Regions from separate parts of the Flintibacter porci genome, predicted to be linked through region 1. Evidence: riboswitches for the same ligand, from Rfam matches in the RefSeq annotation. Region 1 holds a riboswitch; the other holds the start of a gene.
The links. A riboswitch is a leader RNA that binds a small molecule or an ion and turns the genes downstream of it on or off. The one in region 1 is predicted to bind lysine.

Region 1 (11,654 bases):
GTAGGGGACAGGCCGGGTTTCGCCCGTTATTGCGAAGGGAGTCACGCACTCCATGAGGTCTCTGCTGCGAGGCAGGGACGAACCAGAGGTGGTACCGCATTGCTATGCCCTCTGTCCGAATCTTCGGACAGAGGGCTTTTTGCATAGAAAGGGGGCATGATATGACCAAGAGCCAAAAGGGCACCCTGTGTGTATTTGCCGCGGCACTGCTTTACAGCATTGGGGGACTGTGCATCAAACTCATCCCCTGGGGCGGCATGGCCATCAACGGCAGCCGCACCGCCATTGCCCTGGTGGTGATCGGGGCTTATCTCATCTGGGTCAAGCATCCCCTGCGCCTAAACCGCTGGGTCGCTCTGGGTGCCATCTCCGTCTTTGGCTGTAATGCCCTGTTTTCCATCGCCAACAAGCTGACCACGGCGGCCAACACCATCGTGCTCCAGTTTACCGCACCCATTTTTGTGCTGCTTATTACCCTGCTGTTTTTTCACCGTCGGCCCGATAAGCTGGATGTGATCACCTGTGTGGTGGTCTTTGGCGGCGTGGTATTCTTCTTTTTGGACAGCCTGGAGATGGGAGGAGGGCTGGGCAATGTGCTGGCCCTGTTGTCCGGCCTGGCCTACGCCGGGGTGTTCCTGCTCAATGACATGCCTGACAGCGACGCCATCTCCTCTGTTTTCTGGGGAGATGTGCTCTCAGCCATAACCGGACTGCCGTTTCTTGTGAAGGAAACTGACTTTTCACCTACTGCGATTACTAGCCTTTTGGTACTTGGCGTATTCCAGGTGGCGGTGGCCTATATTTTGCTGACCATCGGCCTCAAAACCACCCCTCCTGTCACGGCCAGCTTGGTCTCCGGCATTGAGCCGGTGCTCAATCCCATCCTTGTGGCGGTATTCTATGGGGAGAAAATGGGCCCCATGGCACTCATTGGGGCGGCTATCGTCATTGGCGGCGTCATCGTCTACAATGTCTGCCGGGCAAAAAAGCAAAAACCAGAAGAAATACAAGCAAATGAACTGATTTGATAAAGGAGTAAAGGAAAATGACTTGCTATGAAGAACTGAAGGCCCGCGGCCTCATCGCCCAGGTCACTAACGAGGAAGAGATCTCCAAAATGATCAACGAGGGCAAGGCCGTCTTCTACATCGGCTTTGACCCCACCGCCGACTCCCTGCACGTGGGCCACTTTATGGCTCTGTGCCTGATGAAGCGCCTGCAGATGGCAGGCAACCGTCCCATCGCTTTGATCGGCGGCGGCACCGGCTACATCGGCGACCCCTCCGGCCGTACCGATATGCGTTCCATGATGACCCCTGAGACCATCCAGCACAACTGCGACTGCTTCAAGAAGCAGATGGAGCGCTTCATTGAGTTCGGCGAGGGCAAGGCTCAGATGGTGAACAACGCCGACTGGCTGCTGGGTCTGAACTACATCGACCTGCTGCGGGACGTGGGCGCCTGCTTCTCCGTCAACAACATGCTCCGGGCCAAGTGCTACGAGCAGCGCATGGAGAAGGGTCTGAGCTTCCTGGAGTTCAACTACATGATCATGCAGTCCTACGACTTCTACTACCTCTTCCAGCACTACGGCTGCAACATGCAGTTCGGCGGCGACGACCAGTGGTCCAATATGCTGGGCGGCACCGAACTCATCCGCCGCAAGCTGGGCAAGGATGCCCACGCCATGACCATCACTCTGCTGCTCAACTCCGAGGGCAAGAAGATGGGCAAGACCGCCAAGGGCGCCGTGTGGCTGGATCCCAACAAGACTTCTCCCTACGAGTTCTATCAGTACTGGCGCAACGTGGGCGATCAGGACGTGCTCAAGTGCCTGCGTATGCTCACCTTCCTGCCTCTGGAGCAGATCGACGAGATGGACAAGTGGGAGGGCAGCCAGCTCAACACTGCCAAGGAGATCCTGGCCTTTGAGCTCACCAAGCTGGTCCACGGGGAAGAGGAGGCCAAGAAGGCTCAGGACGCGGCCAAGGCTCTGTTTGTGGGCGGCGGCGACATGAGCAACGTGCCTACCACTACTCTCACCGCTGACAACCTCACCGACGGCTCCATCGGTATTCTGGACCTGATGGTCACCTGCAAGCTGGCTCCCTCCAAGAAGGAAGCTCGCCGTCTGGTGGAGCAGGGCGGCGTTACCGTCAACGATGAGAAGGTGTCCGACGTAAATACCCGCTACACCGCCGACGACCTGTCCGGCGATGGCATCATGGTCCGCAAGGGCAAGAAGGTCTATCACCGGGTTCAGATGTAAAAACCATAAGAATTTGGGCCGGGGTAAAGCCCCGGCCCTTTTCATATAAAACGATAGGCGGGAACAACAATGGGATATTTTTTTCAGGGATTGACCATGGGGCTTGCCTATGTGGCTCCCATTGGTCTGCAGAATTTGTTTGTGATAAACTCCGCGTTGACCCACACACGCCGCCGTGCCTTGCTTACTGCTTGGATCGTCATTTTCTTTGATGTGACGCTGGCCTTTGCCTGCTTCTTTGGAATCGGCGCGGTGATGGAGCGTTACCAATGGCTGCAGATGGTGATCCTGTGTGTAGGAAGCCTCATTGTGATCTACATCGGCATCGGGCTGCTCCGGGCAAAAGCGGAGGAGATCGACCGCTCCAAAACAACGGATTCCATACGGAAAACCATATCCTCCGCTTGTGTGGTGACTTGGTTCAATCCTCAGGCCATCATCGATGGGACCATGATGTTGGGGGCATTCCATGTGACCCTGCCTGCCCAACAGTCTATCCCGTTTATTTCCGGCGTGGGAATTGCATCCTGTCTCTGGTTCACGGGCATCACCCTTGCTATTTCTTTGTTCAGTGACCGTTTTAACGCCAAAACGCTACGGATGATCAATGTTGTGTGCGGTGTGATCATTATTTTCTACGGATGTAAGCTGATGTGGAATTTCATTCAGCTTCTATAAAAAAGAGTGCTGCGGCTTTTCGGTCGCAGCACTCTTTTTATCGAAAAATTTCTGCCTTAAAACCCGCCCAGATCCCGAATGACTGCGCTGGCCGCCACCAGTCCGGCGGCAGCGGGGACGAAGGAAATGGAGCCGGGGGTGGCCCGGCGGGCGGTGGAGCGAGGCCGGGTGTCTGTTCCGGCGGGAGCTTCCTCCTCGGCGGGCTGGAGAGGAGTGAGGGGTTCCTCCGTAGAGTAGACTACCTTCAGGTGGGTGATGCCCCGTTTCCGCAGCTCCTTGCGCATGACCCGGGCCAAGGGACAGCCCTGGGTCTTACTCAGGTCGGTGACACGGAAGGCGGTGGGGTCCAGTTTGTTGCCCGAGCCCATTGCACTGAGAATTGGAACTTGTAAAGTGGTACACCTTTCCGCTAAATCCAGCTTGGCCGCCACGGTATCGATGCAATCCACCACGTAGTCATACTGGCTCAGATCCACCTGATCGGCGTTTTCCGGCAGGTAAAACATCCGGAATACTTCCACTTGGCAGGCGGGGTTGATGTCCAGTATCCGCCGGGCCATCACCTCTGCCTTGGGCTGGCCGATGGTGGAGTGGAGGGCGACAATCTGGCGGTTTAAGTTGCTCTCAGAGACGGTGTCGTCGTCATAGAGGTGTAAAGTGCCTACGCCTGCGCGTGCTAGAGCCTCAATACAAAATCCGCCAACACCGCCTACGCCAAACACCGCTACTTTGGCGGCGGCCAGACGGGCGAGAGGCTCGTCTCCAACCAAAAGGCGGGTACGGGAAAACTGGTCTGCCATAGAAAAACTCCTTACAAATGATGTGGTTTTCTTAGTATACCACACATAGGCCGGTTACACCAGCTGGTAGTGCAGGCCGTGCTGGACGCAGTACCAAAAGAGCTTCCCATGGCCGATTCGGGGCAGGCGGGTTTGCAGGTCCCACTCCGGGTAGAGCCGCCGCAGGATCAGGGTGTCTCCTGTTACCAGGGCGACGAAGGAGACGTAGTGCTCCTTGGTCATGGGGTGGGAGGAGGAGACGAAGTAGTCGTTCTCGATAAGCTCTACATTGAGGCGCGCTTCCTCGGGTGCTTTCACGGCCTCCAGAGGGGCGAGCTTCTTGCCGCAGCAGGTGACAGCCGCGCCCACGGCAGAGGTAAGGATGTTGCCGCAGGTGGGGCAGACATAAAAGTTCAGGTTTTTCATGGTTCCTCCGGTTTGTTCATTTTCCAGGAGCTCCCCGGCCAGCAGGCCCTCCACCTCCACACCCAGAATCTGGGCCAGGCTGGGGAGCAGGGAGACGTCCGGACAGCCCTGGCCGCGCTCCCACTTGGACACCGCCTTGTCACTCACCGTCAGCTGCTGGGCCAGTTCCCGCTGGGTCAGGCCCTGCTGGGTGCGAAGGCTTCGGATCAGAGCACCGATTTTTTCATAGTCCATATAGGTTTCCTCCAGGTAATGAAATTTGTCCGTCTCACACAGCATACCAGAGAATAGCCTGTTTGCCAACCGACGCCCCGTTTACCTACTTTTTTCGAGAAAAAAGTAGGCAAAAAAGCTTTCTGCAAAGCTTCGCTTTGCCTCTCGCCCGTAGGCAAAGGATGTGTAGGAAAAGCTCCACCCCTCGCCTGTACGTTACCCTGGCTCCACTGAACCAGGCGGGGTTCGTACAGCGCAGTTGGAAATCAAATTTCAGACCAGGCAGAGCCCAGTGGCCCGAGGCAAAAGGGACCAGGGATCATTTTTTGCGCGCCGGATGAGATTGCCAGGGCTACAGGAAGGTATCCTCCGTAAACAGGGGTCCGGGGCCGACTCCCCCTGTCAGGGGGAGATGGCCCGAAGGGCCAGAGGGGGTAGGGAAGGCGACTTTGAGCGCCCGCTACGCGAAGGCGCTCATCGGAGCCATCCCCGGCGGCGTTTTGCCTACTTTGCCGCCGGGGGCAAAGTAGGCCGCCCCGCAGGGAGGAACCGTCTCTACATAGAAGAACGGCCATGGCAGAAACCATGACCGTTCAATAATAGCAAAGGGGAATTACTTCACAAGCTGGCTCATGTCATACAGACCAGGCGCCTGAACCGTAGACATAAACTTGGCGGCTTCCACCGCGCCCTGGGCGAAGATATCGCGGGACAGGGCGGTGTGCTTGATCTCCATGATCTCGTCGTGGCCGGCAAAGATGATCTCGTGCTCGCCCACGATAGTACCGCCGCGAACCGCGGAGATGCCGATCTCCTTCTTATCCCGGGGATGGCGCACGCTGTGGCGTTCAAAGACGTACTCCGTCTCGTGGCCGCAGCTGCTGGCGGCGGCATCGGCGATCATCAGAGCGGTGCCGGAAGGGGCGTCCACCTTGCGGCGGTGGTGCCGCTCCACGATCTCAATGTCGTAGCTGTCGCCCAGTACAGAGGCGGCCTTCTTCACCAGCTCCAGCAGCACATTGATGCCAAGGGACATGTTGGCAGAGCGGAAAATGGGTACCTTCTGAGCAGCGGCGCCGATCTGAGCCACCTGCTCCGGGGTGTAGCCGGTGGTGGCCAGCACCAGGGGGGTGCCGGTGGCCTGGGCGAAATCCAGCAGACCATCCAGGGCGGCGGGGGAAGAGAAGTCGATAACGGCGTCTGCCTTGCCGGTAAACTGAGCGGGGGAGGAATAAACGGGGAAGTCTCCGTCGTTGGAGCCCAGCACGTCAAAGCCGGCGACCACCTCAACCTGAGAATCGGCGGCGCACAGGGACTCTACGACCCGGCCCATATGTCCGTTGCAGCCGGAAATGATTATCTTCAGCATGGCAGGCTCCTTACTTCAGCAATCCAGCCCGCTCCATGGCGGCCTTCAGCACAGCCTTGTTCTTCTCGGCCATCTCGCACAGGGGCAGACGCACCGGGCCGGCCTCCATGCCCATCATGTTCAGGGCTTCCTTGACGGGGATGGGGTTGACCTCGCAGAACAGGGCATCAATAAGATCCATGTACTCAATCTGCAGCTTGGAGGCGGCCTCGAAGTCGTTCTCCAGGCACAGGTGGCTCATCTTCACCATCAGCTCGGGGGCGATATTGGACACCACGGAGATAACGCCCTTGGCGCCCAGGGCCATCATGGGTACAACCTGGTCGTCGTTGCCCGACCAGACGTAGAAGTCGTCGGGGCAGATGTGGCGGGTGTGGGCCAGAAGGGAGAAGTTGCCGCTGGCCTCCTTGACGCCGTTGATCTTGGGATTCTCGGAGAGAATCTTGTAGGACTCGGCAGTGAAGGACACGCCGGTGCGGCTGGGCACGTTGTAGAGGATGATGGGCAGCTCCACACGGTCGGCGATGTACTCGTAGTGCTTGACCAGACCGGCCTGGGTACACTTATTATAATAGGGAGTGACGTGGAGCAGAGCGTCAGCGCCGGAATCCTGGGCGTGGAGGGAAAGGTAGACGGCGGCGGAGGTGTCGTTGGAACCCGCGCCGGCGATGACCTTGACCCGGTGGTTGACCTTTTCCACGCAGTAGTCCACCGCGGCAATATGCTCCCGGATGGTCATCGTGGCCGACTCACCGGTGGTGCCGCAGACACAGATAGCGTCTACACCGCCGGCGATCTGGGCCTCAATGAGGCGTCCGAAAGCGTCGTAGTTGATGGTCCCGTTGGCGTCGAAGGGGGTGGCGATGGCGACGCAGGAGCCGGTGAATACGGGAGTCCTCATAAAATCACAACCCTTTCTGGTTAAAATATAAGAAGGGAGGGGAGAGGACCTCTCCCCTCCGGATGAAGACAGTTTCTCAGCGATCCATGTAGCCCTCAGCGCACAGCAGCTCGGCCAGAAGGACCGCACCGCCGGCAGCGCCGCGCAGGGTGTTGTGGCTCAGACCCACGAACTTGTAGTCGTACTGGGTGTCCTCACGCAGACGGCCCAGGGAGATGGCCATGCCGCCCTCCAGTTCCCGGTCCAGCTTGGCCTGGGGACGGTCGGGCTCCTCGAAGTAGTGCAGGAACTGCTTGGGAGCGGAGGGGAGCTGCAGCTCCTGAGCGCGGCCCTGGAAGGCAGCCCAGTCGGCCTTGATCTGCTCGATGGTGGGCTTGCAGCCCTCCTTGAAGGAGACAAACACGGCGGCGGTGTGGCCGTCGGACACAGGCACGCGCAGGCACTGAGCGGTGATGGCGGGACCCTCGGCCTTGACGATCTTGCCGCCTTCCACCTTGCCCCACACCTTCAGGGGCTCCTGCTCACTCTTCTCTTCCTCGCCGCCGATGTAGGGGATCAGGTTATCCACCATCTCGGGCCAGCGCTCGAAGGTCTTGCCCGCACCGGAGATGGCCTGGTAGGTGCACACCAGCACCTTGTCGATGCCGTACTTCAGCAGGGGGTGCAGGGCGGGGGCGTAGGACTGGATGGAGCAGTTGGACTTTACAGCAATGAAGCCGCGCTTGGTGCCCAGACGCTGACGCTGAGAAGCGATGACCTCCAGGTGCTGGGGGTTCATCTCGGGCACCACCATGGGCACGTCGTCGGTCCAGCGGTGGGCGGAGTTGTTGGACACCACGGGGCACTCGGCCTTGGCGTAGCGTTCCTCCAGGGCGCGGATCTCGTCCTTCTTCATATCCACGGCGCAGAACACGAAGTCCACCATGCCGGCGATCTTCTCCACATCAGCGGCGGCGTCCATCACCACGATGTCCTTGGCCTCGGCGGGGATGGGGGTCTTCATGGCCCAGCGGTTGGCTACGGCGTCCTCGTAGCGCTGACCGGCAGAGCGGGGAGAGGCGGCGATGGCAGTGAGCTGGAACCAGGGATGGTTCTCCATCAGGGTGACAAACCGCTGGCCCACCATGCCGGTTCCGCCGATGATACCTACTTTATACTTTTTCATAGCATTCTACCTCCACAACAGCACAGGGTATTCTATGTCCCGCGCGTAAGATAAATGAATTGGATCCTGCCCAGATATTGGCCCGGGTAAAAAAATAAATCAGCGGCTTTTCAAGCGGCTGATTTTGTACTATAATGACGACTGTGGTTTGGACGCACCGCAGCCGGCAAAATATTCACAAAAGCAGACAGCGCTCCACCTGGGCAGCCCGCCCAGATGACAGTCACAGGGCTGTTAACCAAGCGACCAGAGCCCCCTTCCTCCGGCAGAAGGGACCCTTCGGCGGCCTTCCCTTTGGACATGGCTCAGACGGGAACCGGCTCCCTAGCCACGCTTACTCATGTCAGCCGCGCCTCTATCTTGCAGAATTTGAATTTATCCTACCATCTTTCCTGGTGGGTGTCAAGGGAGCGCATGGGAAGAATTAGAGAAATGGGGTTTACCATGAAAAGAATATTTATGCAACTTGCCGCAGTGGTTCTGGCCGTGGCCGTGGCGGTGCCGATGGCGGCCCCCGCCCGGGCCGCCCGGAACGATGAACTCACCCTGCGGGTGGGGCTCGCCTACGGCAGCAATGCCCTGGTCAGCGCCAACCTGGAGAATAACACCGGCTACGGCTCCGGGTACCGCTTTGGATATTACGACAGCGATCTGGACTTTGTGGAGCTGGGCCGTACCAGCTCCAGCGTTACCAAGCTGACCATGGTCAAGGTCCAGAATATCTGGGTCAGCGGCACCAGCTACTCCACCTCTGACAACGGGGGAGAGCTGATTGGCTGCTACCATGTACAGATGCCGGGATCCTATAACAGCTACAATGCCGCCTATTCCGAAGCGTCGGACTACTCCGACGGTTTTGTGGCCTGGATCGACGGAGCGTATCAGGTCCGGGTGGGCGCCTATGAGACCAAGGCGGAGGCCGAAAGCCGGGCCAGCAGTCTGGGCGGCACCGTGGTGGGCACCAGCTCCTATGCCGTCAACGTGACCCAGACCGGCAAAGCGAAGATCCTGTTCCAGTTTGACGGCGGTTCCTCCACGGCCCTTGGCATCATGCCCGACGTCACCGGAGCAGGGGAGACCCGCACCTGGTTCAAGGGTTACCGCTACCCCGGCGGGTTCCGCTATGAGCGGGTAAACGGGGGAAATCTCACCGTGGTGAACATCGTGGACATGGAGGACTACCTCATTGGAGTTGTGCCCTATGAGATGAGCGACAGCTGGCCTCTGGAGGCGATGAAAGCCCAGGCCGTGTGTGCCCGCAGCTATGCCTACAACTCCCTCAACCACCACAGCAGCTACCATTTTGACATCTGCAACGGCACCGACTGCCAGGTCTACTACGGCTACGGCGGCGGAAGTACCTATAACTCCAACGCCGCCCGGGCGGTAGAGGAGACCTCCGGGGTGTATGCCAAGTACAACGGCAAGGTGATCGAGACCTTCTACTCTGCCAGCCACGGCGGAGCCAGCGAGAGTGTGTATAATGTGTGGGGCTCTTCTCTGAGCACCTACCCCTATCTGTGCGGCGTGAAGGACCCCTATGAGGCCGACACCGCCTCCATGAATCCGTACTCCTCCTGGACGGTGTCCTACACCACATCGACCCTGACCCAGCGCCTGCAATCCAAAGGGTATGGTACCGGCACTTCGGTGGCCTCCCTGGACCTCACCTACTCCGATCTGGGCAACGTGATTGCCGTCAAGGTGAACTACGCCAACGGGCAGAGCAACACCTTTAAGCCAACCAACATGCGCAGTACCTTCGGCATCAGCTCCATCCGCTTCCAGGTCAACAGTTCCGGCAGCGGAAGTGGAGGGACCTCTGACGGTTCCCTGCCGGTGAATGGCTCCGGGTCTCTGCCCGAGCAGGACAGCTACTACGTCATCAGCGGCAGCGGCACGGTGGGGAAGACCGACCGGGAGGACCTGTATGCCATCTCTGGCAGCGGCAGCGTGGACTCGGTCACCTCGTCCTCCGGCGGCGGCTCCAGCGTGACAGAGGTCAACGTGGTCCATGTTACCGGCAGCAGCTACGTCTTTGAGGGCAGCGGCAACGGCCACCAGATCGGCATGAGCCAGTGGGGCGCCTACGCCATGGCCAAGCGAGGCTTTACTTACGACGAGATTATTACCTTCTATTTTCCCGGTACCACCGTGAAATAAGAATATTAGACTAGAGAGAAAGGCGAATACCACATTGAAGACCTCAGATTTTGACTTTTACCTGCCCGAGGAGCTCATCGCCCAGACCCCTCTGGAGCGGCGGGACGCCTCCCGGCTTCTCACCCTGGACAAGCACACCGGGGCAGTGGAGCACCATCATTTCTATGAGCTGCCCCAGTTCCTCCGCCCGGGGGACTGTCTGGTGCTCAACAACTCCCGGGTTATTCCAGCCCGACTCATCGGCCACCGTCCCACCGGCGGTGTGTGCGAGGTGCTGCTGCTGGTAGACAAGGGGGACAAGTGCTGGGAGTGCTTGGTGCGTCCGGGACGTAAACTGAAACCTGGCGCCCAGGTGATCTTCGGCGACGGGCAGGAGCTCACCGCCACCATCGAAAAGGAACTGGACGACGGCAAGCGCCTGGTCCGCTTTCACTATGAGGGCATTTTCCTTGAAATTCTGGAACGGCTGGGCAAGATGCCTCTGCCGCCCTACATCAAGGCGGAGCTTCAGGACAACGAGCGGTATCAGACGGTCTACTCAAAGGTGGTAGGCTCCGCCGCTGCCCCCACTGCCGGGCTCCATTTTACCCCGGAACTGCTGAAAAAAGTCCAGGAGATGGGTGTCAAGGTGTGCTACGTTACCCTCCATGTGGGCCTTGGAACCTTCCGCCCCGTGAAGGCAGAGGACATCCAGGACCACGAGATGCACTCGGAGTACTGTATGATCTCCCAGGAGACGGCGGACGTCATCAATGAGACGAAGAAAAACGGCGGTCGGGTCATCTGTGTGGGCACCACCTCCTGCCGTACCATCGAGTCCTTTGCCGCCGAGGATGGCACCATGACCGAGCGTTCCGGCTGGACCAACATCTTCATCTATCCGGGCTACCGCTTCAAGGTGCTGGATGCTCTCATCACCAACTTCCACCTGCCTGAGTCCACCCTTATTATGCTGGTGTCCGCTCTGGCAGGCCGGGAGCACGTGCTGGCGGCCTATGAGGAGGCGGTGCGGGAGCGCTACCGTTTCTTCTCCTTCGGCGATGCCATGTTTATCTCATAAATAAAGGAGTTTTTTTGTGTTTGAAGTAATCAAGCAGGAGGGCCGCGCCCGCCGGGGCGTGTTTACCTGCCCTCACGGCACGGCCCAGACCCCGGTGTTCATGAACGTAGGCACCCAGGGAGCCATCAAGGGGGCGGTATCCGCCCACGACCTGAAGGATATCGGCTGTCAGATCGAGCTGTCCAATACCTATCACCTCCACCTGCGCCCCGGCGATAAGGTGGTCAAGGAGCTGGGGGGACTTCACAAGTTTATGGACTGGGATGGCCCTATGCTCACCGACAGCGGCGGCTTCCAGGTGTTTTCCCTGGCCTCTCTGCGGAAGATCAAGGAGGAGGGCGTCCATTTCTCCTCCCACATCGACGGGCGGAAGATTTTCATGGGCCCTGAGGAGTCCATGCAGATCCAGTCCAACCTGGGCAGCGACATCGCCATGGCCTTTGACGAGTGCATTGAGAACCCCGCTCCCCGGGAGTACGTGGAGCGCTCCATTGCCCGCACCACCCGGTGGCTGGAGCGGTGCGTCATCGAGCACAAGCGGCTCAATGAGCAGCCTGACTGCGTCAATCCTGGCCAGATGCTCTTCGGCATCAACCAGGGCGGCACCTACCCCGACCTGCGTATCCGGCAC
Region 2 (11,654 bases), on a different contig from region 1:
ATCTCCTGGATGGAGTGTAAGGTCTCGCAGGCACGCTCACGGGTCTTGGAGTAGTGCCGCTCATAGGAGCGGAACAGCAGCTTATTTTGTTCATCCAGCACCACCACTTTAACCGTGGTGGAGCCGATGTCGATTCCGATGCGCAGACTCATATGAAAAAAGCTCCTGACATGCATTCTAAATTCTAAATTGAACCGATTTCGATCGTTACTTATGATACTTCCCCAAGGGGGAAAAAACAACGATTTTAACGCTTTCTTAACGCGCGGAAAGGGAGGAAATACGCCGTTTTAACGGTCGAAAATTGTGCATTTCTGCCTTGGAAGAACAATTTTTAATGAAATAAAGTAAAAAAGTAAATTGGCGGAATGCACAAAAAACCCCCGGCGGCACGATGCCGCCGGGGGTCCTTACAGGCCGTTAGCCTTTCAAGCCCAGCAGGAGGGCTGCGTATTCACCCAGGGAGAGCTGGGATTGGGTGTGGGACGCATAACTCTCCGGGTCCAGGGGGAAGTCGTTGGTTGTGGTAACATATTGGGCAACTTTTCCATTTTGTTCCACGGTGATCAGGTGGTGATAGGTGCTGTCCGGGTGGTAGAGCATTTGCCCGTCAACCCAGGCGTCGCCTGTCCAGGAGATATTGGACAGATCATCTAGTGCAAAGCCGAAATCGTAGCCATAGATGTTCACCGTGCTCCCGTCGGTCTGATTATCAAAGGTTGCGAGACGTTGGAGGGCAGTGAGCTGAGCAGGCGAATCGACCGTAGGATTATCCGAGGAGCTCTGCAAGGTTACTTTTTCCTCCGACAGCACTTGATCCATGGTCTGGAGGACAGCAGGAGTGGTGACCGTGATAGCGTTTTCCGGCGGTGTCCACCACTGGCGGATCAGGTCATAGAGTTTTGGGGCCTGGAAATAAATCGTATCCTGGTCGATGCGCACGGCCACAATGGAAGGTACGGTTCCAGCACTGAGCTCCCAAAAATTCTCCTCGTCGACCTGGAGATAGACCTCCCAGAGGGAGTAGAGGTGGGGCTCCGGAGTGGGAATCAGATTGTTTGCCTCCTCCTTGAGGGTTGTTAAGATGGAATTGGCTAAGTCGGAGTCTTTTTGGTAGGGACCGCCGTAGACAGACTGGATTTGGTCCGGCTCCAGGTTCTGAAGGCGCTGTGCCTGGTCGACCATATGCGCGGTGACAGGAGTGGAGGAGGACGCATCCTCCGAGGAGACTGCGGCATTGCGCTCGCTCTGCTGCTGAGCCAGAGCGGCCAGAGCGGACTCTACTACGCCAGCGTCCTGGGAGAACACGGCCACCGGGGTGTATTTCTCTGCGTTCAGCTGGGCGGGGGTAACCAGGTAGTCGCGTCCATCCAAGTTGCAAAGGTAATAACGGGACATGCTGTTATCCGGGTTCACCAGAGCAATGGTAGAGGCAGAAAAAAGCGGCTCTGTCCAGTCGGCATCCAGTGTGGAAGGATCAGGGGCTTTGGCCTGACTCAGCAGTGTTTTTGCTTCCTGCAAAAGATCTGCATCGGCAATCGCATCCGGGTAAGCTGCGCTGGAGTAAAGAGGGGGAGAATACCGGATAGATTGAGCATTTTCGACCTGATCCCAATAGGAGGTATCGCCGTCTTGGCTGACATCCTCCGGCTGGTTTTGACTGCCTCCAAAGGTAAATACCGCCGCCAGGGCCAGCAGGACCACTGCCGCAGCGAGGGCCGTCTTTTTGGCCTTCGGGTGCTTGACCAGCTGGGCGATGCGCTCCTGGATGCTCCCCTTTCCCTCTACCATGGAGGTGGAGCAGGACAGCAGATCCTCTGGACGCAGGCTCCGCTGGGCCACCAGGGAGACCAGAGTACGGCCGTAAGGGATGCGTTCTTCATCCCCCAGGGCCTTGACTGCCCCGGCGTCGCAGGAGAGTTCCCCATCCTGCTTGGACAGTGCCACCGCCAGCCACACCAGGGGGTTATACCAGTGCAGTGCCAGAGCCAAACACCGCAGGGCAGACCAGATGTGGTCCTTTTGGCAGTAGTGGGTCAGCTCGTGGGCCAGAACATGGGCGCGGGTGGGAGAGTCTAACGTCAGCTGGGGTGTGAGATAGATGCAGGGGCGGAAGAGCCCAAACAGGCAGGGGGAGGGCAGCGATTCCACGGTATACACCGGCAGTGGGCAGTCATCCAGGTCCAGAGAAGTTCTCCTGCGGCGCAGCTTTGCATAAAAGCGCAGGTTGGAGCCCAGCAATACCAGGGCGAGGATGACCGCGCCTGCACCCCACACCCCCAGCAGAAGCTGGGCGGGGGAGAGCCATACCAGGGAAAACACCGCCCGCTGTCCGTCGGCGGAGGGCTTTACCGTCCCGGTACTGTTGGCGGTGTGGACCTGTCCCTGGTCGTTAAGATACAGATTGGGGGCCTGGCCCGCCTCCACTTCCTCCATGGAGTAGGAGGAGGGCAGAATGGGGATGGTGGTCTGGGTGAGGGAGGTGGGCTCCGGAGTCAGGTCCGCCGCTGTGGGCAGGTTGGGCATGGGAATCTGGAAGGGTACCAGCAGCCGCAGCAACACTACCCCCCACAGGGCGTACTTCACCCGGGGAGAGATGCGCCCGCCCAGCAGGCGACGCAGAGCCAGCACCGCCAAAATGAGTACCGACGAGGTCACAAACCATTGCAGCAGGGTGTTCATTGCTTTTCCGCCTCCTTCAAAATGGCATATAGGGCATCGATTTCCTCTTGACTGAGGGCTTTCTCACTGGCCATGGCGGATACCATCAGCCCCACGCTGCCCTGGTATACCCGGTCCAGAAAGGAGCGGGTCTCCCGGCGCACCGCCTTATCCCGCTCCAGGGCGGGGGTGTAGTACTTGGTGCGGCCATGTATCTCCACCGTCACCAGACCCTTGTCCTCCATGCGCCGCAGGGTGGTGATGGTGGTGCTCTTGGCCCAGCCTACCTTTTGGTGCAGGGCGGTGACAAGCTCCATCACAGTGCTGGGACTGTGCTGCCACAGGCAGTCCATCACATACCACTCGCTGTGGGTGAGAGTCTGTTCCATTCCGTCGCCTCCTATACTGGTTTACTTTGTAGACCTATTATATCCCAGCTGGTCTACAATGTCAACCAAAGGGGCAAAAAACCGGCGCGGGGAATCCCGCGCCGGTAAAAGGAGGGGCGATCAGCCCCGGAAGATCATATCGCCGGAGATCTCACTCAGGCTATGGACTCCGCACATGGCCATGGTGTCCTGGAGCTCGCCCTTGAGCTTGTCGGTGAGCACCTTCACGCCCTCAGCCTGGCCGCCGTAGACGGCGGTGACATAGGGCCGGGCCAGGATACAGGCGTCAGCGCCCAGGGCCAGAGCCTTGCACACATCCACGCCGGTACGGATGCCGCCGTCCACCAGCACCACCATCTGGCCCTTCACGGCCTGGGCGATGGCGGGCAGCACGCTGGCGGTGGCAGGGACGCCGTCCTGAACGCGGCCGCCGTGGTTGGAGACCACGATGCCGGCGGCTCCCGCCTCCAGCGCCTTCTGAGCACCCTTGACGGTCATAATGCCCTTGATGAGGAAGGGCACTTTTACGTACTCAATGATTTCCCGCAGCTCGGCCACCGTCTTGGAGCCGGCGGGGGGATTGAGGCCCTTCAGGAAGGGCAGGCCCGCCGCGTCGATGTCCATGGCGAATACCTTGGCGCCGGAGGCCTTGGCGGCGTCCAGCTTGGCATACAGGGTGTCCCGGTCCCAGGGCTTCACGGTGGGGATGCCCTTGCCGCCGTTGGCGCCGATAGCGGCGGCGGCCGCGGTAAAGACCTCAGGGTTGGTGCCGTCGCCGGTGAAGGCGGCGATGCCGGCCTGGGCGCAGGCGGGAACCAGGATGTTGTTATACTCCAGGTCGTTGTACTTGTCCCCGTAATGGAGGTTTACCGCGCCCACCGGGCCGGCAAAGACGGGCAGGTCATACTCCTGACCGAAAAAGTTGAATTTGGTGTCCACCGGGCCGTTTTCACAGATGGTGTCCATGTTGAGGCAGATCTCCTGCCAGGCCTGGTAGTTGCGCACCGCCACGGTGCCGGTTCCCTTGGAGCCGGGGCCGGGCATAGTGCTGCCGCAGGCCTTGCCGTTGCACACCGGGCAGGCCTTGCAATAGGGGCCGCTGCAGGTGCGGGCGGCGGCCAGAACTTCCTGATAGGTCACGAAAACCCCTCCTTTGTTTCTTCCCTCCGATTGTAAACCGGAGGGCGGGCTCCGTCAAGCGTTTCCGCGGTGTTCCTCCAGCCAGGAGAGCAGGTCGTCCAGCACCTCCGGGGCATTGAGCTCATGGAACATTTCGTGGCGGCCGCCGGGATAGAGGCGGAGCGTCACGTCCCGGCACCCGGCCTGGCGGAACATCTCCACTACTTTTTTTACCCCCTTGCCCATGCCGCCCACCGGGTCCTGGTCGCCGGAGAAGAAGTAAACCGGGGTGCTGGGGTCCATACGGGCCAGGTTCTCCTTTTTTGCGATATACTGAAGGCCGCCCATCATGGCCTCAAACATGGACACGGTGGACTGATACTGGCAGTAGGGATCGGCCAGGTAGGCATCCACCTGGGCCTCATCCCGGGAGATCCAGTCAGCCCCGGTGCGGTTGGGGGCGAATTTCCGGTTGTAGGCCCCCAAAGATAGCTTGTCCACCAGGGGGCTGATCCCCCGGTGACCTAGGCGGCGGCGCTCCATCCCGGCCAGCCACTTGCCCAGGGCAACCAGGGGAGCGCTCTCCTGTCCGGTGCCGGACAGGATGACCCCGGTGAGGGTGCCGGGGTAGTTGATGAGGTAGGTGCGGGTAAGGAAGGAACCCATGGAGTGGCCCAGAAGGAAGTAGGGCTGATCCGGGTACTTCTCCCCTTGGAGCTTGCGCAGGGCGGCCACGTCACGGGTCACCATGGACCAGCCGTCCTTCTCCCCGAAAAAGCCCTCCTCGCCCGGACCGGCAGTCTTGCCGTGGCCCAGGTGGTCCTCGCCGCACACCAGATAGCCGTGCTCTGCCAGAAAAGCGGCAGCCCCCTCATAGCGGCCTATATGCTCCGCAACTCCGTGGACGATTTGCACCACGCCACGGAGCGGGCCCTGGGGGACCCACTCCTGGGCGTGGATGGTGTGGACGCCGTCGCTGGACGGATAGGTAAACTCCCGCAGCTGTGCCATGTTGCTACCCTCTTTCCGGCCCGAGGGCCTGTTTTCCTTAGTTTACCCCAGGGAAAGAAGGGTAGTCAAGGTGCGTCACAACTGCTCCAACAGTGCGCGGATGCGCCCTGCACGCAGTCGGGCGGCGTGCTCCAGCTCCCGGAACAGCTCCCGCAGGCAGGGGTCGCCCGAAGTGCCTGCGGCGTAGTCGGACAACTTGGCGGCCCTCTGCTGCTCCAGCAAAAAGAGACTGCGCAGCTGCCAGGGAGCGGCTCCGGACAGGGGAACGGCCTGAGAGGCGGGGGTGTAGCGCTCCCCGGTGATGAGAAAATAGGCCGCGCACAGCCGCCGGTGGTCCTGACCCAGGCTGGGTAGGAGACTGCTGAGCAGTCGGGCGGTGCGCCCGCCGCAGCGCCGGGCGGTGCTCTGATAGGCCCGGGAGAGGGCACAGGTGTCCTCCATCAGCTGTTCCAGACAGGGGGCGTAGCTCTCGGAATCCGGGCACAGACAGGCAGGCGGGGAGGTCTGGGGGGGACAGGGCGAGACTGGGGGTGTGGGGGTCTCCGGCGTGCCGGGAGAGTCAGGGGAGAAGGCGGGGACGGTGGGCTGGATGGGGCTCAGATCCTGGTCCGGCATGACTCTGCGCCACACCCTCTGGAAGGTGTCCTGGTCAAAGGGCTCCAGCGTGAGCCCGGGTGTTTTCTGCTTCATGGTTCTGCCTCCAAACATGTGGGATTTCTCCCCATCCTATGCCGTGGAAGGGAAAAGGGAAACGCAGCCTTGCCGGGCGGGCCGGTTTGTGCTAATATGGTGTCAATTTGAGCAAATTTCAGGAGGAAGTTCCATGGAACCCTTAGAAAAAATTCAACCTATCTCCAGCGTGGTCAATCAGCCCCATCAGTTCTCCTATGAGAACGGGATCTACGTCACCAAAGTGGAGCCCGGCCGGGCAGAGGGCGTGCTGGAGGTTGGACCGGACAGCATCAACCCCCATGGCATGGTTCACGGCGGAGCGCTGGCCACCCTGGCGGACACGGTGGGAGGCAGCTGTGCCTGTGCCACCGGACGGCGCTGTGTCACCGCCGGCAGCAGCATGGAGTTTCTCCGTCCGGCCAGCGGCAAGCGCATCACCTGCATCGCCACCCCGAAAAAGGAGGGACGCACCCTGTCGGTCATCCAGGTGGAGCTGTACAACGATCAGGGCAAACTGGTGGTCACCGGCACATTTACCTTTTTCATGATGGAGAAAGTGCCCAAATAAACGGGAATTCTGGGGGAAAAACGGGAATCAGCCTTGACATTCCCCCTGGAGCATGGTAGGATACACCCAATCAAATAAAAGGGATAGAGGCGCGGTTCTCATGCGTACTCCGGGACAAGGCCAGGCAGCCGTTCCGGAGGAGAGGGTGAACCGCCGAAGGTCCCCACCGCCTGCCTGGGCGGCGGACCTGGGCCGCGGGATAAGATCCTGCGGACTGTCACTTTTGTGGAGCGCTATCCAGAGGTCCTCTTGCCGCGGTTTTCTGCGGAAAGGGGACATCCGGTTTTGCCATGGGCGCGCTTCGCGTTCATGGTTTTTTGTTGCGCAAGCGCACCGGGAGAGATGTCGTGTGTGTTGGTCGTCCCGGTGGAACTAATTTTTGGAGGGAAATGAGAACTATGAGAATGAACCGACGCTGGTTGGGCCGGATCGTGCTGGCACTGATCCTGGTTCTGACCCTGATGAGCGTGGCCTTTGCCGCCGGAGAGGGCGGAAGCCGCCCCACCGTGGAGTGCTCTGCCTGCCAGGGCTACGGCATCTGCATGGAGTGCTACGGCACCGACCCCGCCTGCGCTGTCTGTGAAGGGACCAACGTGTGCGCCACCTGCGGCGGCGAAGGTGTGGTCCCCGCGGCCAGCAACTTCTACGCTACCGCTTTTGCCCTGCTGCCCCCTGTCATCGCCATTGCCCTGGCTCTGATCACCAAGGAGGTTTACTCCTCTCTGTTTATCGGTATCCTGGTGGGCGGCCTGCTTTACTCCAACTTCTCCTTCGAGGGCACCGTCCTTCACGTCTTTGAGGACGGCATCGCTTCCGTGCTGTCCGACAGCTACAACGTGGGCATCCTGATCTTCCTGGTCATCCTGGGTTCCATGGTGTGCCTGATGAACAAGGCGGGCGGCTCCGCCGCCTTCGGACGCTGGGCCTCCGAGAACATCAAGAGCCGTGTGGGCGCGCAGCTGGCCGCCATTCTGCTGGGTGTGCTCATCTTCATCGATGACTACTTCAACTGCCTCACCGTGGGTTCCGTGATGCGTCCCATCACCGACAAGCACAACGTCTCCCGCGTGAAGCTGGCCTACCTCATCGACGCCACCGCTGCCCCCGTGTGTATCATCGCCCCCATCAGCTCCTGGGCCGCCGCAGTCTCCGGCTTCGTGGAGGACGGCCAGGGCCTGGCTCTGTTCATCAAGGCCATCCCCTATAACTTCTACGCTCTGCTGACCATCGTGATGATGATCTCCATGGTGGTTATGAAGGTGGAGTTTGGCCCCATGCTCAAGTATGAGCGCAACGCGATCAAGACCGGCGACCTGTTCTCCGGCTCCAACCCCTATGCTGGCCTCATCGAGGAGGACGCCGACGACAGCAAGGGCAAGGTCATTGACCTGGTGCTGCCCATCATTGTGCTGGTGGTCTGCTGCGTGATCGGTATGATCTACTCCGGCGGCTTCTTCTCCGGCACCACCTTTGTGGACGCCTTCTCCAACTCTGATGCCTCGGTTGGCCTGATGCTGGGCTCCGCCTTCGGCCTCATTTTCACCCTGATTTTCTACTCCATCCGCCGCTCTATGTCCTTCCGTGACATGATGGGCTGCATCCCCGAGGGCTTCAAGGCCATGGTGCCCGCCATCATGATCCTGACCTTTGCCTGGTCTCTGAAGGCCATGACCGACTCCCTGGGTGCCACCGCCTTCGTGGAGTATGTGGTCAATGAGTATGCCAAGGGCTTTGCTCTGTTCCTGCCCGCCATCGTGTTCGTCATCGGCTGCCTGCTGGCCTTTGCCACCGGCACCAGCTGGGGCACCTTCGGCATCCTGATCCCCATCACCCTGGCCATCTTCCCCCTGAACGACCCCATGGGTGTGGTCTGTGTGTCCGCCTGCATGGCCGGTGCTGTGTGCGGCGACCACTGCTCCCCCATCTCCGACACCACCATTATGGCCTCTGCCGGTGCGCAGTGTGACCACGTCAACCACGTGGCGACTCAGCTGCCCTATGCCACCGCCTGTGCCGCGATCTCCTGCTTCAGCTATGTGCTGGCCGGTCTGCTGATCCACTTCGGCGCTCCCGGTCTGCTGGCTCTGCCTGTGGGCGTTGTGCTGGTGCTGGGCTTCCTGTTCTTCATGCGTACCCACGGCGACGGTGTGGAGGACTAAGAAATATTCCATAGAATAAGGAAAGGCCCCATCCGAAAGGATGGGGCCTTTTGTTGGTTAATCGGGGATTTTCTCGGCGGCAGGGCCGCAGGGCTGGTGCTTCTTTTCCTCCTCCAGCTTCTTCTCACGCTCGGCCAGGCCCTGAAGCACCTGGATGGCGTAGTCGATAGCGGGGATGGCGCTGGCGGTGCAGTACTGCCGGACTTGCTTGAGTTCCTTGATGGCCTGATGAGCGGTCATAGAACACACTTCCTCTCCCAAATATCTCTACTCACATTGTAGCACGAAGGGGGAGCGGGGTGCAAGGGAAAACCAGCGGGCCCCTTAAAACTCTTTGTGTTCCAGGATGCGGCAGGAGATGAGATAGGACACACCCATCCCCAGCAGAGGCAGGAAGGGAAGCAGAAGAACAAATGCGATGGCGGAGGCTTCGGGGATCTGTTCCAGGAAGGAGAGCCCATCCAGCAGCCCAAGTTTAGAGGCTCCGACCAGAAGAATGATGGGCAGGAAGATGACCAGGTAGAAGTAGGGCCGGGCGCGCTCTGGTCCCAGCTTATAGGTCAGGGGAAGTAAGATGTCGCAATAGAGAAGGCCCAGGCCCAGAGAGACCATGACCGTCATGCAGTTTTCCACCAGCTTGGAGTCATGAAAAGCCAGGGACAAGATCAGGCAGGTCACCAGGCCGAACAGGGCGGCAAACAGGGTGAGGATCAGAGCGAAGAGGTAGCGGGCACCCGCCACAGCCCGGCGGCTCAGAGGCAGAGAGAAGGCGTACCGGTCCCACTTGGACAGCTCATCATAGGAGAAGGCACTCAGGGGCAGCATCATAATGATGATCTGTACCATGGCGGTGATGAATGAGATCGGAAAAATCCCTAAGGCCGCCATGACAAAATAAAACAGCAGAAACAGAATGTAAGTTTTGATGGATTTCCGCATGACCAGAAAATCCTTGACGATGAGGCCGGTCATACTGACTCCCCCTTTCCAATGAAGAGCATGATATCCTCCAGGGAGATGGGCTCCACCATCAGCTGGGTGTATTTTTTACGGAAGGCGGCCCGGTCACTCACCAGAGCCTCGCAGCCGTAGGAGCCCTTCCGCACCCGAACCAGGTCCTTGGAATCAACGGTCAGCAGGTCGGCGGCGGTACAGCCCAGGCGGCCGTAGCTGTCCTGAATCACGTCTTTGGCCTCCGAGAGGACCACCTTCCCCTGGTGGAGATAGGTGATGTAGTCGGCAACCTTCTCCAGGTCGCTGGTGATGTGGCTGGAGATGAGAATGGAGTGCTCCTCGTCCTGGATAAAGTTGAGAAACTCGTCCAGGATCTCATCCCGCACCACCGGGTCCAGTCCGGCAGTGGCCTCGTCCAGAATCAGCAGCTTGGGGTGGTGGGCCAGTGCGGCGGCCAGGGACAACTTCATCTTCATGCCCCGGGAGAACTCCTTGACATATTTGCCCTCGGGCAGCTGAAACTTGTTCAGGCAGGAGGCAAAGAGCGCTTTATCCCAATTCTCATAGACCCGGGAGAGAATGGTGTGGATGTCTGTGGGGCGCAGGGTGTCGTGGAAGTAGCACTCGTCCAGCACCACGCCCACCTCTGACTTGGCCTGCTGCTCCTGGGCGATGTTGTCATAGCCCATAAGAGTGATGGTGCCTGCGTCCCGGCGGATCAGATTCAGGATGCACTTGATGGTGGTGGTCTTGCCAGCGCCGTTTTCTCCGATGAGGCCCATGATGGACCCGCCGGGGAGCTTCAGATCGATGTGGTCCAGGGCAAAGTCGCCGTAGGATTTGCAAAGGCCGGATATTTCAATACTATTTGTCATAATCATTCACCTTGATACAATATGTTGAGCGTTTCCGTAAGCTCTTCCAGGGTGAAGCCGCCCTTTCGGGCCTCGTCCACAGCCAGGGAGAGAAATTCCTCCACCCGGCGCAGCTGGGCTTCCCGCAGCAGTTCCCGGTTTTGGGGGGCCACAAAACAGCCTTTTCCGGGAATGTTCTGTAAGAACCCCTCCCGTTCCAGCTCCTCATAGGCCCGCTTGGTGGTGATGACCGAGATGTGCAGCTCCTTGGCCAGCAGACGCATGGAGGGCAGAGCGTCCCCTTCCGCCAGCGTGCCGGACAGGATCTGACTTTTCACTTGGTCCGAGATTTGTTCGTAGATGGGTTTTCCACTGGAGTTGCTGAGAATGATATCCATTTGGCGCACCATATAAACCGCCCGCCCCTGTCCGCCCTGCGCATGGGTCGGACGGAGTTTGCGGCCTTCCTTCCGTTATAGTGTATATATACTATATGCACAGTATATATGCCATATACACGGCTGTCAAGGGGGGAAGGCAAAAAAATTCCGCCCTGGTCCGGAAGAATGGACGGGCGGCTTTACAGTCTATGGACAGTGTGCTATAATATCCGCTACTCAGCCGGAAAACCGGCAAAATGTGTGAGAAATGGGAGAGAAAATAGAGCATGAGAGTGGAAAATGATCTGAGAAACGATCCGATCCGCCCGCTGGTGCTGCGTATTGCCATTCCCAGCATGCTGGCCCAGTTTGTCAGCGTGCTGTACAGCGTGGTGGACCGAATTTACATCGGAAATATCCCGGAGGTGGGCAGTCTGGCCCTGGCGGGCGCAGGGGTGTGCGGACCCATTGTGACTATGCTGGGGTCGGTAGCCTTCTGGGTGGGTGTAGGAGGCTCGCCCTTGGTGAGCATCCGCCTGGGCGAAGGACGGCGGGAGCAGGCCAAACAGATCGTGGGCAACGCCTTTTTGCTGCTGATCGTCATGTCCCTGGCGCTGATGGGGGTGGCTTACGCCACCCGCCGGCCTGCACTGATGCTGTTCGGCGCCAGCCCTGAGACTCTGCCCTATGCCATGGAGTACTACTCCTGGTATCTGACGGGTACCGTCTTTGCACTGCTGTCCACGGGTATGAACCAGTTTGTCATCTGCCAGGGCTTTGCCCAAAAGGGAATGCAGTCGGTGATTTTGGGCGCGGTGATGAACATCGTGCTGGACCCGCTGTTTATCTTCGGGCTGAAGATGGGAGTCAAGGGGGCGGCGATCGCC

Region 2: linked by a shared signal. The riboswitch ahead of ACEVJL_RS07190 (Na+/H+ antiporter NhaC family protein) and the one ahead of asd (aspartate-semialdehyde dehydrogenase) in region 1 are both predicted to bind lysine.

Annotation. Positions count from the first base shown of each region.
Region 1 is NZ_JBHEVB010000002.1:12,130-23,783, reverse strand. It holds gene ACEVJL_RS02010 (DMT family transporter) at 162-1,028, shown strand; gene tyrS (tyrosine--tRNA ligase) at 1,046-2,269, shown strand; gene ACEVJL_RS02000 (LysE/ArgO family amino acid transporter) at 2,339-2,947, shown strand; gene ACEVJL_RS01995 (tRNA threonylcarbamoyladenosine dehydratase) at 3,004-3,747, opposite strand; gene ACEVJL_RS01990 (helix-turn-helix domain-containing protein) at 3,802-4,386, opposite strand; gene dapB (4-hydroxy-tetrahydrodipicolinate reductase) at 4,979-5,734, opposite strand; gene dapA (4-hydroxy-tetrahydrodipicolinate synthase) at 5,745-6,635, opposite strand; gene asd (aspartate-semialdehyde dehydrogenase) at 6,712-7,800, opposite strand; lysine riboswitch at 7,981-8,166, opposite strand; gene ACEVJL_RS01970 (SpoIID/LytB domain-containing protein) at 8,245-9,963, shown strand; gene queA (tRNA preQ1(34) S-adenosylmethionine ribosyltransferase-isomerase QueA) at 9,998-11,023, shown strand; gene tgt (tRNA guanosine(34) transglycosylase Tgt) at 11,040-11,654, shown strand, end outside.
Region 2 is NZ_JBHEVB010000005.1:181,443-193,096, forward strand. It holds gene ACEVJL_RS07155 (acyl-CoA dehydratase activase) at 1-152, opposite strand, end outside; gene ACEVJL_RS07160 (M56 family metallopeptidase) at 421-2,682, opposite strand; gene ACEVJL_RS07165 (BlaI/MecI/CopY family transcriptional regulator) at 2,679-3,050, opposite strand; gene ACEVJL_RS07170 (alpha-hydroxy-acid oxidizing protein) at 3,171-4,190, opposite strand; gene ACEVJL_RS07175 (alpha/beta hydrolase) at 4,245-5,180, opposite strand; gene ACEVJL_RS07180 (hypothetical protein) at 5,256-5,870, opposite strand; gene ACEVJL_RS07185 (PaaI family thioesterase) at 6,004-6,420, shown strand; lysine riboswitch at 6,497-6,664, shown strand; gene ACEVJL_RS07190 (Na+/H+ antiporter NhaC family protein) at 6,825-8,579, shown strand; gene ACEVJL_RS07195 (hypothetical protein) at 8,637-8,819, opposite strand; gene ACEVJL_RS07200 (ABC-2 transporter permease) at 8,904-9,551, opposite strand; gene ACEVJL_RS07205 (ABC transporter ATP-binding protein) at 9,548-10,408, opposite strand; gene ACEVJL_RS07210 (GntR family transcriptional regulator) at 10,411-10,785, opposite strand; gene ACEVJL_RS07215 (MATE family efflux transporter) at 11,055-11,654, shown strand, end outside.